One region of the Rhodococcus sp. FW305-130 genome, then DNA from elsewhere that is predicted to be linked to it. Evidence: riboswitches for the same ligand, from Rfam matches in the RefSeq annotation. Region 1 holds a riboswitch; the other holds the start of a gene.
The links. A riboswitch is a leader RNA that binds a small molecule or an ion and turns the genes downstream of it on or off. The one in region 1 is predicted to bind cyclic di-AMP.
Positions count from the first base shown of each region.

Region 2: it holds a riboswitch for cyclic di-AMP, as region 1 does, so the genes downstream of both, AC3WQS_RS03685 (transglycosylase family protein) here and AC3WQS_RS17800 (C40 family peptidase) in region 1, are expected to answer to the same signal.

Region 1 is NZ_JBYTAP010000005.1:333,439-341,201, forward strand. It holds gene ctaE (aa3-type cytochrome oxidase subunit III) at 1-209, opposite strand, end outside; gene AC3WQS_RS17780 (hypothetical protein) at 337-825, shown strand; gene trpD (anthranilate phosphoribosyltransferase) at 966-2,057, shown strand; gene AC3WQS_RS17790 (Lrp/AsnC family transcriptional regulator) at 2,066-2,341, opposite strand; gene AC3WQS_RS17795 (DEDD exonuclease domain-containing protein) at 2,420-4,180, opposite strand; cyclic di-AMP (ydaO/yuaA leader) riboswitch at 4,702-4,880, shown strand; gene AC3WQS_RS17800 (C40 family peptidase) at 4,895-5,452, shown strand; gene AC3WQS_RS17805 (C40 family peptidase) at 5,777-6,829, shown strand; gene AC3WQS_RS17810 (hypothetical protein) at 6,904-7,763, shown strand, end outside.
Region 2 is NZ_JBYTAP010000001.1:754,141-761,903, forward strand. It holds gene AC3WQS_RS03655 (LLM class flavin-dependent oxidoreductase) at 1-1,019, opposite strand, end outside; gene AC3WQS_RS03660 (hypothetical protein) at 1,237-1,548, shown strand; gene AC3WQS_RS03665 (TetR/AcrR family transcriptional regulator) at 1,603-2,253, shown strand; gene AC3WQS_RS03670 (hypothetical protein) at 2,679-2,804, opposite strand; gene AC3WQS_RS03675 (helicase-associated domain-containing protein) at 2,892-5,216, opposite strand; gene AC3WQS_RS03680 (hypothetical protein) at 5,277-5,465, shown strand; gene AC3WQS_RS03685 (transglycosylase family protein) at 5,549-6,112, opposite strand; cyclic di-AMP (ydaO/yuaA leader) riboswitch at 6,121-6,330, opposite strand; gene AC3WQS_RS03690 (YncE family protein) at 6,725-7,763, shown strand, end outside.

The DNA.
Region 1 (7,763 bases):
GCCAGATACAGGTTCAATTCGGTTGGCTCCGGCGGCCAATTTCCGTTCGCCTGAGCTCGTGCCACGAAGTACATGGCAAAGAGCCCTGCGAAGAACATGAGCTCACTTGACAACCACACGATGGTGCCAACGCTGACCATATTCGGCCGGTTCAGCGAGTGCACGCGTTGGGTGATTGCCGATCCTGAAGTCCCTACTGCGCTCGTCACAGACAGAAGTATGACGCTTCGTCGTAAGAGACGACCACTCGGGTCCACCATCGGCGCGTCGCTCGGCTCGAGTTCGCGGGATCGGGCGGCGAACGCGCTGGTGGCGTGGTCGGAATATGCTGGCGCGATGGCAGCTACACACAAGAGTAGACCGTGGTTCCTGAGAATTTTCGGCACGAAGATTCCGACGCCGCTCGACGCGGGGCGGTCGGATCTGGTCGTCGTTGCCGAGGGCTTCGACGACGCCGAGGCGAGTTCGACCGCTCTCGAACGTGCCGGCTCCACCGAGCCGGAGTTTCGGGCGGAGTCCGAAGTGGTTCTGCGGCACCATCTCGACCTGCCGGACGACTCGGTTGCCGATGCCGAGAACATCGTCGCTCAGGACGGATATGTGCGAGGCGCGAGTCGGCCCGAGGACGTGACTCAGGCGGTCGAGAATTCGGTTCGCGTCATCTTCGAGCGTGTCCAAATCCTTGACGCCCTGCATTGCTCCCAGGAGCGATCACGAATGGCCGGTCTGGCGCAGCGACTCGGTGGTTCCGTCGCCGGGTGGGACGCGCTCCAGCCCCCGATTCTTGCGGAGGCGACGCCCAAACGCGGTCGCCGAAAGACCTGAGCGGCCCTATTCGGTTTCCTTGCTACCTCACTGACTAGGCTGCGAGGGTCATCGGCAGCACAAAATGGCAGCACGAAACGACAGCACGAAACGACAGCTCGAAATCCAGCCCACATGAACGACAAGGGGACCAAGGCACTATGGCCGGCACCGACGCATCCAACGCCGTGAACGTCGATTCGAGTGCAGTGGTGCGGTCGTGGCCGATGATTCTCGGTCTGCTCACGGACGGCAGTGATCTGTCGGAAGCCGACAGTCGGTGGGCGATGGGCGAGATCATGTCGGACAATGCCACTTCCGCTCAGATCGCCGCTTTCGGCGTCGGGCTGAAGATGAAGGGCGAAACCCCCGCGGAGTTGGAAGGGCTCGCCGGCGCGATGCTCGAACACTCCCGGCGCGTGCCGGTCGATTCCGACGTGGTCGACATCGTCGGCACGGGTGGCGACCGCTCCAACACGGTCAACATCTCGACGATGGCCTCGATCGTGGTTGCCGCGTCCGGTGTGCGAGTTGTCAAGCACGGCAACCGCGCTGCTTCGTCCAAGAGCGGTGGCGCAGACGTGCTCGAGGCGCTCGGCGTTCGCATCAACCTCGGCCCGGAGCAGGTTGCGAGGTGCGTCGAAGAGGTCGGCATCGGCTTTTGTTTCGCGCCGGTCTTCCATCCCGCACTGCGCTTTGCGGCGGTGCCTCGCAAGGAAATCGGCATCCCGACGGCATTCAACGTGCTCGGTCCACTGACCAATCCGGCTCGTCCGCGTGCCGGGCTGATCGGGTGCGCATTTCCGAAGCTGATCTCGGTCGTCGCGGGAGTCCTTGCGCAGCGCGGTAATTCGGCGTTGGTGGTGCGTGGAGACGACGGACTCGACGAACTGACCACATCGACGACTTCGACGGTTCACATCGTCGGCGGTGGAAGTGTGCGAACTGTCACGCTGGATCCGCGCGACCTCGGAATCGACCGCGTTCCTCTCGAAGAGTTGCGCGGAGGAGACGCCGAATTCAACGCCACCGTCGCCCGAACGCTGCTTTCCGGACAGAAGGGGCCGGTCCGGGACGCGGTCTTGCTGAACGCGGGAGCGGCCATCGCGGCGTTCAACGGTGTCGGTGACGATCTCGAGGGTGCGATCTCCGCCGGGATGACTGCAGCCGCTGCCGCGATCGACAGCGGCGCCGGCGCTGAACTGCTTCACAAGTGGGCGGCACTCACCGCCGAACTGGCCGACCAAGCCTGATCGACGAGCTACTCGCCCAGCGAGAAACCGGCCTCGACGTCTGCGCTGGAGAATGACTGGAAGGCGATGTGTGTGGCGGTTCGGAGAACGCCGGGCACCTTGTTGATTCCTCCGGTGACCACGTCGGCGATCTGGGCGTGGTCACGTACCTTCACGATGGCGATCAAGTCGACGTCACCTGCGCACGAGTAGACCTCCGTCACTCCGGACAGGTCGGCGACGGCCTGCGCGGTTTCCGGGATCCGAGCGGACTCGGCGTGAATCATGACGATGGCGTTGATCATTTCTCTCCTCGATTTCCCGGTGGGTTGTGATGACCCGGTGGTTTCGATCGAGCTTAGGGGTGCCGCTCCGTCGTTACGTCATCGATGTTCGGATTCGGTACCGGCCCGCGCGAGTCGGCACCAGGCTTCCCACTTGCCGGCGCCGCCCGCAGGTTCGACGTAGCCGGATGTCGCCGACACGATTCGGACACCGTCCGATGCGAGCCACCGTGCGATCAGGCCCAGTTCTTCGGGTGACGCGCCGCGGAACGGTGCGTCGTCCGGTAGGACGGTTTCGGCTGCCGCGGTGATGGCGTCGACGACGGGCATCGGGTGAGTTCCACGTCTGGCGAGCCCGGCGGACGCGAGACGTCCGGAACGGATCACCGACAGCTCCCAGCCGCCGTCCCCGGTGGGACGGGCGAGAATCAGTTGTTCGATCGCCGCGACTGCTGCAAGTCGCTGAGTGCGCCGCACTGCGGTAGAGACTGCGACCGTTCGGTCACGCAGACGAGCAGCATTCTCGAACAACGCGTGTTCGGACAGCTCGTCTATTCGCGCCTGCATTTGTTGGAGGGGAGCGTCGTTGGTTCCCCGGAAGAATCCACGCACAGTCTCAGGGGCGGCCGCGTAGTCCTGCGCAGTGAGTTCCGGTGCCCAGGAGGCGGGACACGCCCCCAGTTCGCGAGCGGGGCAGTCAGGGCCGTGAACGGCGCCGCGCCCGAGACGTTTGGTGCACGTGCGTAGGCGGCTGAACTCTGCGACGGTGTCGGCGACTTCTACTGCGTCGCCGCGAGAGGTGAACGGGCCGATCGAATCGGCCGTAGGCGTGCGAACCACGGACAGTCTGGGAAACGCCTCGTCGGTGAGAGTGATCCACCATCCTCTTTTGGGGAATTTGGAGCGACGGTTGTACGGGGGTGCATGCGCGCTCAGTAGTCGTAGTTCACGCACCCCTGCCTCGAGCGCATGGGCGCACTCGACATGGTCGACGCGGGTGGCGAGCGCGACCATTTCCTTCATCCTGCCGCGGGTCTCCGAACCGGTGAAGTAGTTGCGGACGCGGCGTCGAAGGTCGGTAGCAGTTCCTATATAGAGGGCTTCGTCCGAAGGGCCTCGGAAAAGGTAGACACCCGGGCTTCGCGGCAGGTTTGCGGCGAAGGACCGTTTGGCCCGCTGATGTGAGGAAATGTTGGGCAGGTAGTCGACGAGTTCGCTGTAACTGTGGACGCCTTGGTTCCCGACTCTGTCGATCAACCCGTGTAGGACGTCGACGGTCGCACGCGCGTCGTCGAGCGCGCGGTGCGTCGGTTGGGTGGTCACCTGGAAGAGATGGGCGAGTGCGGAGAGTTTGACCGAAGGCGCCTCGTCGCGGGTGAGCACGCGCCTGGCGAGCTTCACAGTGCACAGCACACGGAACGCCGGCCACGGGCGTGCGCTGCGTGACGCCGCTGCTTTCAGGAAGCCGATGTCGAAGGGCGCGTTGTGTGCCACCAGCACCGCGCCCTCGGCGAATTCGAGAAAAGCGGGTAGGACACGTTCGATGGGAGGTGCGCCGATCAGCATGGCGGTGGTGATTCCGGTCAGTTCGACGATGTACGGCGGAATCGATCGGCCGGGATCGACGAGTGTTGCCATTTCACCGAGCACTTCGCCACCGCGGATCTTGACGGCGCCGATCTCGGTGATGGAGTCCTGGTCGGCGCTTCCACCTGTGGTCTCGAGGTCGACGACGACGAACGTCGTTTCGCTCAGCGGTGTGTCCAGCTCGTCGAAGCTCAGTTGCCGCCCGACGTCGAACTTCTCCCCGTCGGAGAACGGGGACGGAGACGGAAATTCTCGGGCCGAGGCGGGACTCACACCGCAGACAGTAGAAGGACCCCCCGACACGAATTCGAGATTGCATACGCGGAACCCGGCTCACTCCGACTTCCATTGGGAAAGCAACGGATTGACCCCCGACAAAAGTACGAGAGACGAGGATCACACTTGCGGTGGGAACTCGCGAATGCGGACTCCTACCTACTTACCGGTAGGGCGATTCGTGAGGGTGTTGCTACGGCGATCAGTCGCCGAAACCGCCTGATTGATCGAAACGGGTTCTAGTTTCAAGTAATCGGCGTTGAACTGCATGGAAGATCGGATTGTCGGGTTTGGTGACCCTTGCCAGTGGGTAGGAAGCGCAGGTTTGCGGGCCAGGTGAGCCTCGCCGAACAGACCTGTTGTTATCTCTTCGTGACCCGTCCGGCGTATCGCGGGCGCGGCAGCATGATTTCCGGCGAATCGGGCGCGATTGTCACGAAGCGGTCGACATCGTCGCGATCATTTCGTAACCTTCCTGAGACCTAACGAAGTCTTGCCGGACCAAACAGGACCGGCATCGTCAGGAACCGCCTAATCGGGATCTCCGCGAGGAACCCGAACCGGGAACCCAAGTTTCCACTGGGGTGAATCCCGCCTGGGGTGCAGCACGCATGATCGCTGCGGACCACGCGGGTAGGGCTGATCTTCCCAGCCCGAACCCGTCAGCTAACTCGGTCGGCGGATGAATGGAAGAAATGGAGCACCCCTTAAGTGGCGTCACAGAGTTTCAAGCGTTCAGCGCAGTTGGCAGTAGCCGGCGCGCTCGCAGTCGGAGCATTTGCCGCAACCGCTGCACCTGCCTCGGCAGACCCCATCACCATCCCCGGCGTCGGCACCTTCGAGGTTCCGGGCGTTTCTATTCCTCAGTTGCCGGTCATCCCGGGCATCACCGACATCGCACCGGCCGCTCCGGCCGCTCCCATCTCCAGTGTTGGTGAGCAGGCAGTTCGCGCCGCAGAGAGCAAGCTGGGCTCCCCGTACGTGTACGGCGCATCGGGCCCGGACGCATTCGACTGCTCCGGTCTGGTCCAGTGGGCATACAAGCAGGCTGGTCTGAACCTGCCTCGCACGAGCTACGACCAGGCCGCAGCCGGCGTTGCCGTTTCACAGTCCGATCTTCAGGTCGGCGACGTGATCTCCTTCTACGGCGGATCGCACTCGGGCATCTACGCCGGCAACGGCAATGTCATCCACGCGTCGACCGCTGGTCAGCCCGTGAAGCTCGCACCGGTGTCCTCGATGCCGTACGACGGTGCTCGCCGTTACTGATTTCTGAACACGCTCGACGGCTGTCTCCGGTAGACGGTCGGAACGATCCGCCGCTGCAAGGCGGCGGAGCTCGGGGGAGCTCCGGATCTTCGAATGTGGGCCTCGAATCTTTGATTCGAGGCCCACATTTTCGTTTCGCGACAATTCGCCCGGTACTTCACCCCGACACGCCTACCGGCGAGTAGACACAAACGTATGCCGTTCCGTAACCTTATCGAGACATTGCGCGGCCGAGACAGGTACTGTGGATAGTTGACAGCCAGCTAACAGATCGTCGACCGGTCCCGGTCGACGTCGCTTCACCGAGACGGAGAGTTGCATTCCGTGGTTTCATCGAAAAACAACAGTCGAGTACGCGCCGCATTGGCAGTGGGAGTGCTGGCGTTCGGACTCGTCGCAGGGCCTTCGATGCAGGCCGGTGCCGACCCCGTCATCACCAACCCCACCGAGGCGCTCGACAAGCTCGGTGAACTCTCCCGGGTATCCGAGCAGACCAACGAAGCGCTGCACAACGCACAGATCGACCTCGACGCGAAGCTGGCGGTCGCGAATGATGCGGACGCGCGTTCGGCAGCCGATCAGGGTCTTCTCGACGCGGCTTCGGCACGTGTCGCCGAGTTCGCTCCGGCGGTAAACCGTATTGCCACAGCGAATTACCAGGGTGCGCGGACCAATCGCCTCTTTGCGTTGATGGTGAGCGACTCGCCGCAGCAGTTGCTCGATCAGATGTCCGCGCTGGACGTGATTTCCAACGACGCGGCAGTGCAGGTCTCACAGTTCAACCAAGCCACTGCCGAAGCGCGTGCCGCCTCGGAAGCATCGAAGCGTTCGGCCGAAGAAGCGCGGACCGCCGCCGATCAAGCCCGCGCACTCAGTGACGATTTGCAGCGCAAGCAGAGTGAACTGCAGACGCAGATCGCCGACGTGACCAAAGCTTTCCAGAGCCTCACCGACGACGAGCGTAACCAACTGAGCGGTACGCCATTCCCGCCGGACGTCGATCTCAGCAAAATTCTAGCTAACTTGACGCCTGGTTCGGGTGCTGCTGCTCTGCAGGCAGGCCTCACGCGGATCGGTGACCCGTATGTCTGGGGCGCGACCGGCCCGAACGAGTTCGACTGCTCAGGTCTGGTCGTATGGGCCTACAAGCAAATTGGGAAGACTCTGCCGCGTTCGAGCCAAGCGCAGGCGCAGGGCGGTGTACCGGTGTCGAGGGACCAACTACAGCCCGGTGACGTCGTGACTTTCTACAGCGACAACTCGCATGTCGGTATCTACGCCGGCGACGGAAACATTCTGCATGCGTCGACGTTCGGCGTACCGGTGAAGGTTCAGTCGATGGCAGGCATGGAGTTCTCCACTGCGCGTCGTTACTGACGGCTTGCTGCGCCCGAGCGGCGTGTGGCCAGCCGCCGTGAAGCGTCGAGTCGAGTTCTCCTACACTCGGCACCGTGCCGACTGAACCGATGACGACGCCCGACGTCGGCGCAGATCGACCACGCCGTTGGGAGTATCCAGCCCTCGTGGCGCTCGGCGTTGCCGTGGTGCTCGTTCTAGGGTTGACGATCTTCCTGACGAACAGGTCCGATTCCGACGAAAATGCGGCCAGTGAGCAGGACGCCGACCGCACCGCGCAGGTACAAGCATTTCTCGATGCATGGGCTGCGGCGCAGATGTCCGACGATCCGTCGGGGCTGGCGAAGTTCGTCGACAGTGCCGCGGCACCCGGTGTGCTCGAAGCGGAAGTTCGACGAGCCACCGCTGCGGGAGCGCTCGACTTTGCCGACTGGGGATACGAGATTCCCAGCGGCGGCCTGACACCGGCGCCGCGAACCGGTGCACCGGACGGAGACGTCGAGGTCTGGAATGCACAGGTTCTGTTGCGATACGCCCTCGACGGCGTTGACGCATTGCCCACTCGCAAGGCAGTGTCCATGACGCTCGCGAAACGCGGCGATCAGTGGTCGGTTCTTGCGGACGGGTCGATCGTCGGACTGGACGGAGCCCGAACGGCGGGCGAATCCTGGAACGGCCCTTGGGACTTCGGCCCGCTGGCCGTCGCCGAAAATACCGCGGGCAATGCACTCGTGATCGGTCACCCGGGTCAGCAGGCGTTCGTCGACGCTTTGGCGGCCGATGTGGACTCAGCCATCGAGAACACGACGCAGTTGTGGGGGCCGTGGTGGTCCGAGCGCGCGGTGCTCATGGTGGCGGGGTCCGCGGAGGAGTTCACCGCACTGGTCGGCTCCCATCACGACGGCGCTTCGATTGCCGCAGTGTCGGTCGCGGATGCAACGGCGGACGGGTCTTC
Region 2 (7,763 bases), on a different contig from region 1:
AATTCGTAGCTGCGTTTGGTGTCCTCCCAGCTCGCCATGTCCACGTGAAGGATCAGGAACGTGCCGAACCCTCCTGTCTTCTCGATCAGACGCTCGATCTGAGCAATCGCATCTTCGGGCGTACCGATGATCGCCTGACCGAACTCGCCGAGCGTGTCGTTGCGCCACTGGTCGATGATTCCGGCAGGTGTATCTGCCCAGGCCGGGTTCTGGCCGGTCTGTCGATTCACGTAGGAGGCCATCGATCCGATCCGTCGGCTCACGGCGCGCTCGGCCTCGGCTCGGGTCTCGGCGATGAACATCGGATTGACCACACGCCACGTCGCCCGGTCGGCGTGGTGGCCGTGCTCGGCCGAGACCTTCTCGTACACATCCCAGTTGCGATCCAGTGCGTCGAATCCGCTGGGTGAACTCGCCGCGAGTGAGAGCAGGGAGAGCCCGTTCTTGCCGGCGAGCACCGAACCGTTGGGGGAAATCGTCGACGCTGTCACGGTCTCGATGCCGTCCGCACGGTATGTGGGCAGCTGTGCGCGTGCGTCACGCAACGTGAACCAGTCGGTTTCCATGTTGACGACCTCGCCGCGGAGCAACGCGAGAATGGCCTCGAGCGCTTCGCCCTGGCGGCGACGCTGGTCCGACGGGTTGATGCCCATCATGTGTGCATCGAGGGGAATCTTGCCGGGGCCGGTGCCGAAGATGAGCCGTCCGCGCGTCTGCAGATCGAGCTGAGTGATGCGGTCGGCCGTGATCAGCGGGTGGTGATAGGGCAGGGACGTCACGCCTGTGCCGAACTGGATGCGCTCGGTTCGCTCTGCGGCGGCCGCGATGAACATGTCCGGGGCAGGCACGATCTCGGCGCCGGTCGAATGATGCTCACCCATCCACGCTTCTTCGAATCCGAGGTGGTCGAGGTGTGTCATGAGGTCGATGTCGCGTCTGAGTTGCAGGGCGGGATCGGCGTCGAGCGGATGGTACGGGGCGAGGAAGGCTCCGAAGCGGATGGACGATGCGGACCACACGATGACATCTCCTGTCGACAGGGGAGTGATTTGGATCACTCGCTCTGATGGAGATGTCTAACATGGATCAACTGATCCAATAAGTTGAATCTCCCGCACAGTGGGAGGTTGGTAATCACTTGTAGCTCAACGCTATCTGGCGTAATCATGTCGTCTAAGGTTGTTCCAAGTCGATCAACTGAACCAGGCATTTTGAGAAGGAGCGTTGAAAGAGGTCATGCAACTGGACGTCACAATCACCCCCACCTCCTCGACCGTCGAACTGAACGGGGTCGACGACTTCACCAGTCTCTCGGTCGTCGTAGGCGGCGACGATCAATCCGAGACTCTGAGTCGGGCATTGGAACCGTGGGGGGAACTCGAGGACGATCATGTCTGGCTCGACATTGCTCACCTGGAACAAGCCATCGCGGCCCAGGTCGGAAACGCGCAGTGGAGGCAGAAGTTCTCCGCGATGGTGGACTACGCACGCGCCCACGGCTGGGTCGATCGCGACAACAGGGTGCGAGCACACCGTGAATCACTCTGACTCCGCGGTCAGCGCTTCGGAGAAGTTCGGCGAGCCCGTGCGAAGCTCGTTCGTATGACCGACTCCCGGCAGAACCGTCAAGGCGACGTGACACGTCTGCGTTTGCTCAAAACTGCTGAACGGCTTTTCGCGACAGAGGGATTGGATGCAGTTTCGCTGCGCGCGGTCAACGCGGCGGCCGGTCTCGGACCGTCGTCCGTCCACTACCATTTCGGCACCAAGGAGGATCTGGTCGCCGCGGTGCTGTTGGACATGGGAACGTCGGTGCGAGATCAGATCAGCGCGAACGTGGACGCCCTAGCCGCCGACAAGGAGCCGCCGACGGTCGAAGCGTTGGTGCGGGCCGTCACGGCGCCATACAAGACACTGCTTCTTCGCCATCGCACGCGGGGAATGCGATGGATCAGAATCGTCACGCAGATTTCGCAGCCGCAGATGTCACGGCCGGGCCATCCAGCCCTCGAGGCGACCGAGCTGCACCTTCGCGATCATCTTCTCGACCAGGTCCGTCGTAGCTTTCCTGCTACCGATCCCGAAAGGCTCGAGACTCGCTGGGCGGTTGCCTTGATGGGCTTCCTCCAGGCGTTGAGCCGGGCGGACGATTGGAGCGGAAGCAGCAAGCCGCTCGCGCCGGAGCGACTTGCCGACTTCTACGAGGACCAGGTCGTCTTTCTGGTGGGTGGAGTGCGACAGTTATTGGGATGAGCGCCTAATTGATGCGCCTCCTATTTCTGCGCGACCACTGACTTCCGCATTTCCATTACATGAGTAATAGCTTCGGAAATTCCGGATCTATAACCGATATTCTTTTCGGAATCACCCGGAGTGGAATCAAGCTCCGATTCGAGTCTCGTTTGAATACGGTCCAGGGTGTGGATTGTTCTTTTCACGATGGTTGATTCTCTTTCTGCGGTAAATCCGAAAGAAGTATTCCGGATTGCCGAGCGTGTTCGTCGAGGACACACAGTGATGCAAGGGTCATGCCCGCTGCGTAGCCGCGCGAGCGTGCATCAGTTCCTCGACTACGTGACTTGAACAGGTTGAATGTTTCGTGCAGGTGCACGAGGGTGTCGGTGGAGGCAGGCATTGGTCAGCTTCGCAGTCAGCTCGTCTTCCTCTGGACTGTGCTGTCAGCTCCGCTTCCGCTTACGAATGAACTCGGAAGACTCCGTATTTTTCGCCCGCTTTTCCGCGCGGCGTTCCTTGATCGACTGAGCGGGTTTCTTCATGTTCTTTCCCGGCGCCTTGTCAGCCATTGTCGCTCCTCATTTTTCGAAGTGGCAATCACAAACTGACCTCGACCATACTTCATTTACAGAAAAAAGCCAGTTGCTTCTTTTCTGCTACTTTTTTCCGGAGTCGACGGGGCTGACGGAAGTAATGCGGTGCAACGTGAAACGGCGTACGGCACCACTTGCCGGGTCGAAGGCGTCCAGCTGTCCGCCGCCCACGCTGACGGGGTCGACGATGCGATGAGTCGCTACCCCCTGAGCGTCGACATAGCCGATGTTGACGCTCGAATTGTCCCGGGCCGCTGTGGCCAGTAACGCGATGGTGGCGGCATTGTTCTCCCTCGAACCGTCCGTCCGGACACCACCACGGCCCGGGGCGGACGCGCGGTCACCTGCTCGCATCGTGCGTACCAACGACGCCAATTGATCCGCCGACGGGCTCGCGGGCATTCGCGACGCCGGTCGGCTGCGACGGTTCGGTACACGCGCCCCGCGTGGGCGGAGATCGACCAACGTGCCCGAGGAGTCCTCACCTGCCGGCGCGAATCCGGCTGCGCGCAGCTCGGCCAGGACCTCGCGCAGTGGGGCCTGCGAAATCGCGACTGTGGGAGCCAAGGCGCGCAATGCCAGGGGCTCCGCCACCGCCGAAGCGAGGACCTCCGCCAGCAGTGATGCGTCCTCACATCGAATGAACGACGCCGCCACTCCGGCACGCAGTCGCCCGTGTCGACGGGCGACATCGTCGATCAGATACGAAAGTGATTGGGGAACAGGCGTCTTCGATTTCGAGGCGAACATCGCATGCAGTTCGGTGGCCGTCAGACCGGCGTCGAGCGCACGACGCACGCTGTCCTCGCTGATGCGGTACATGGACGCCGATCCTGCCGACTCGATGTCCGCGACCAGGCTCACCTGCTCGAGCAGGTCCGGTACGAGCGGGCCGGGCGCAACCAGAGTCAGATCTGCCTGGACCAGGATGTAGTCGATGGGCTCGGGTAGCGCGGACTGCATTTCGGCTTCGGCGTGCCCGCCGTGCAGCAAAGCTCGTCCAGGTGACGACAACGCGCCGCGGGCCACCAGTCCGAGCGCGGCGGCCTCGTCCAGAGTCCGCTCGATTGCGAACGTCCGTAGGCGCCCGCTCCATCGCGGGCGTCGCCACGCCAGTAGTCGACTTACCTCGACGGCCGATGCAGTCTGGCCACTGTCGAGTTCGGAGAGTAGTCCCAGAATGGCCTGGCGATCGCGCGGAGCCGCCGGGGCCCGGCCTTCCTCGGACAGCGCCGCGATGGGCTTGTCGGTGGAATCCCTCAGCCCGATCATCCACGGAACTCGCGGTACGTCGACCCAGGCGGACGCCAGCACCTCCCACCGACGAGCTGTGGACGCGTTGAGCCAGCCGTCGACGGCGAGTGTGGGCGTCCAGTATTCGTCCGCGTTGTCCGAGACCGGCGCCGGGTCGGGCGTTCCACTGGCGATGAGTCCGGCTGCCGAGAGCAATTCGACGAGCAGGCTCACTCGCGCTTCGTCGAGATCGGCCGTCTTGGCCACGCGTCGTAGTTCTCGAACACCGAGTCCACCGGCTCGCAGTGCTGGGGCCGGTGCTGCGCCCAGAACAGCGATCACGCTCTCGCATTGGCGTACCAACTCGAGCGCCTCGCCGGCCGCTGAGGCGTTCACGTCCGCGGGTTTGAGTTTGTCGCCCCCGATGACGGGTGCGGTCAGCGTCGTCGGATCGAAAACCGGCTCGCCGCGGATGACCTGACGAACCGTCGCCGGAAGCTCGACGGTCTGCTCGTCGAGCCACCGCAGCAGGCCGGCCGCCAGCAGTCGCTGAACCGGGCGCTCAGGCGGCGTTCCGGGGGCGGCGTCGCGGGTGCGACCGATCGGGCTGGAGTTGGCGAGAGTCTCGAGGAGATCCCGCTCGCGGGTGTCCAGAGCGTCGAGGGCTGCCGAGATCTCGGTCTCGGTCATCGCCTCGGCAGGTTCGAGGGCTCGCCCCACACGCCACGGAATCATCCCGATGACTGCCGGGACGACGCTGATGGAATCGACACCCCAGACGAGGGCGGACGCACGCATCTTCGACAGTGACTTGTCGACGGCCTTCTTGGTGACCTTGCCCTTGCCGGTCAGGGCGCGTTCGGCGATTGCACTGTTGAGCTCCGCCCGCGTCATCGGAGTTTCCTCGGCGCCAGCCAGTGCCAACAATTCGAGAAGACCGAAATCGAGGGTGTCGAGTTCGTCCGCCGCTCGGCTGACCGACGCGCGTTGCTGCGCCCGACCACTGAGAACCACCATCGTGCTCGGCGGCGGTACGGCCAGATCGGGGCGCAGACGCAGCAACTCCGTCAACTCGGCGTCACTGCGCGCCGAGAGCCAATCGGTCAGACTTTCGGCTGCGGAACTGCCCGCCGGGGTGCCACGTGTTTCGGTCATCAGGTATCAGATTAGAGACCTGGTCTGTACGGCGTAACGGCGTCCTGTCAAAATGACTTCGTGGCCAACAATTCGAAGCAACACTATGTAGATCCAGGATGGCCGGAAACTGCAGACGGAGATCACGCAGTGACCGAATTGTCATCGACCCGCGCAGGTGGACTTTCACCCTTCGGCGAGGACACCACCTTTCCGGTTCCGGTGGAGTCACTTCCTTACGTACACCCGCACACCGTCATCAACCGATAACAACTCGACACGAAGAAGGCCCGCACCGATTCGGTGCGGGCCTTCTTGATGTTCGAGCGTCCGAGCGGACAGTCTTACCGGTGTTACTTGAGGAACGTCTTCGCGGTGTCGGCGACTGCGAGGATCTGCGGGTCGACCGGGATGCCGTTGGCCTTGGCGAACGCGATTGCCTGATCGATGGCGTCAGCGACCGGGTGTGCAACGGTCTGAGCGACCTGCTGTGCCGGAGCCGGAGCTGCCTGAGGAGCCGTGGTGGCCGGAGCGGAACGCTCGGTGGCGCCGCTGCTCAGTCCGAGGCTGGAGGAGCAGGACGGCCATGCGCCCCAACCCTGGTTTGCGAGAACACGCTCGGCAACAACGATCTGCTGCTCGCGGGTGGCCTGGTTTGCGGTGGCTGCGTACTGTCCGCCGCCGTGTGCGTTCCACGTGCTGGGGGAGAACTGCAGTCCGCCCTGGTAACCGTTGCCGGTGTTGATGGCCCAGTTTCCGCCGGCCTCACACTGGGCGAGACGATCCCAGTCGGAGTCGGGGGCAGCGCTTGCGGTTCCGGTGGCTGCAATTCCTGCTACGCCCATGATGGCGCCGGTGACGGCGACCTTGGCGACAGTGCGACCGGTGGTGGTGGGCTTGCGATGGCGTCCGCTCATGATGGTCGAAATCCTCTCCACACGCGCCTGCGAGGTCAGCTGTCGGGTTCGGGCTGAGAGGTCGCCCGGCCTCGCCTTTCCTGGCTGGAAAGGGTCTGGCTTCACCCCAAGATTCGGTCTTGCGATCGAACCGGTGTCCACTGGAGAACTTTTCTGTTCTCACAGAGGACTTTGGGTCCCCCGTCCTCGTCCCTGGAATGCTCTGTCGGAAGTCCGGTACCCGCGGGACAAGGCTTGGCGCGGCGGGCCGGAGGTGGCCGAGTTTCCCGGCCGAAAACGACGGTAACGGCTCGAGTCTCTCGTGTCACCATTTGATAACGCGGCGTGGCGAAGGACGTACAACGCGTCACACAAAGCGCAGGAGACTCTTCCCAGGTAGGTGGGGGTGCCTGAGTGAATGTCCGGTTGTGTCCGTTCCGTTATCCACCCGTAATGTGAGCAAGGTCACACGTTATGTGGAAATGGAATTCCGGCCGAGTGAGAGGTGCGCCGATCCAGGTCGAAGATGTGTCCTGTGTCTCAACATCGAGATTGAAACTTAGGTTAGGTTTGCCTGACTTGCCCCGAATGGGCAGGGTTCGCAGAGTCTTCCAAAGAAGTAGGGCACCCCTCATGAAACTGCAATACCGTCGGCGTGCGGTCACCGCGTCACTCGCCGTCGCCGCTGCTGCTGTCGGCCTGGCCGTCACTGCTCCCGCTGCACACGCCTCACCCGAGGATCCGACACACGGTGTTGTCGGAAGCTATTCCGCAACCCAGCCCGGCGACATCGTCGTCGACTCGGCAACCCACCGCGGATACATCACGCAGTACGGCGGACCGACCAGCTCGTTGTCCGTCGTCGACACGAACACCGGCAAGTCCGTCGGCACCATCGACGGTGTCGTCGGTTACCCGTCGGCACTTGCCGTGGACTCGGACCTCGGACGCGCATACGTGTCCTCCTCCTACGGCGGCGCGATCTCGATTGTCGACACGAAGACCGGCAAGGTCGAAAAGACGGTCACGCTGAGCGAGAAGAACCCCGACGGCTCGCGGCCGCAGATCAACGATGTCGTCGTCGACCCCACAACACACCGCGCGTACTTCTCGGACTACAAGTCCGGCAACATCCGAGTCGTCGACCCCAACGCCGCCGACGCCGTGTCGAGCATTCTGGTCGACAAGTCGGCAACGCCGACCAAGCTCGCCTTCGACAGTGTCCGCGGCTTTCTCTACATCGCGGACACCAACTTCTTCGACGAGAATTACGGCCGCACGCTGTGGCAGGCGGACGTACGCAAGGGCGGAGCACTCAAGTCGATCGTGCGTGCCGACAACCTCTACCCGGTCGACGTCGATGTCGACACGAACACCGGCAACATCTACATGACCGACACCCGGGCAACCAACCTGTGGGCGATCACCCCGGCCGGCGCGGTTCTGTCGAAGACCACGCTGTCTCCGACCGCGATTCCCAACGGCGTGGTCGTCGACGCTGCTGCAGGCATTGCATATGTCGCGGACGTCATGAACGGACACCTGTGGTCGGTCGATCTGACGACCCGCGCCACCACCGCTCTGACCGATACCAAGGTTCCGGCACTGGAGAAGGTCAAAAACCTCGCGCTCGACACCTCGACCGGCGCCATCGCGTCGACGACCAACGGGG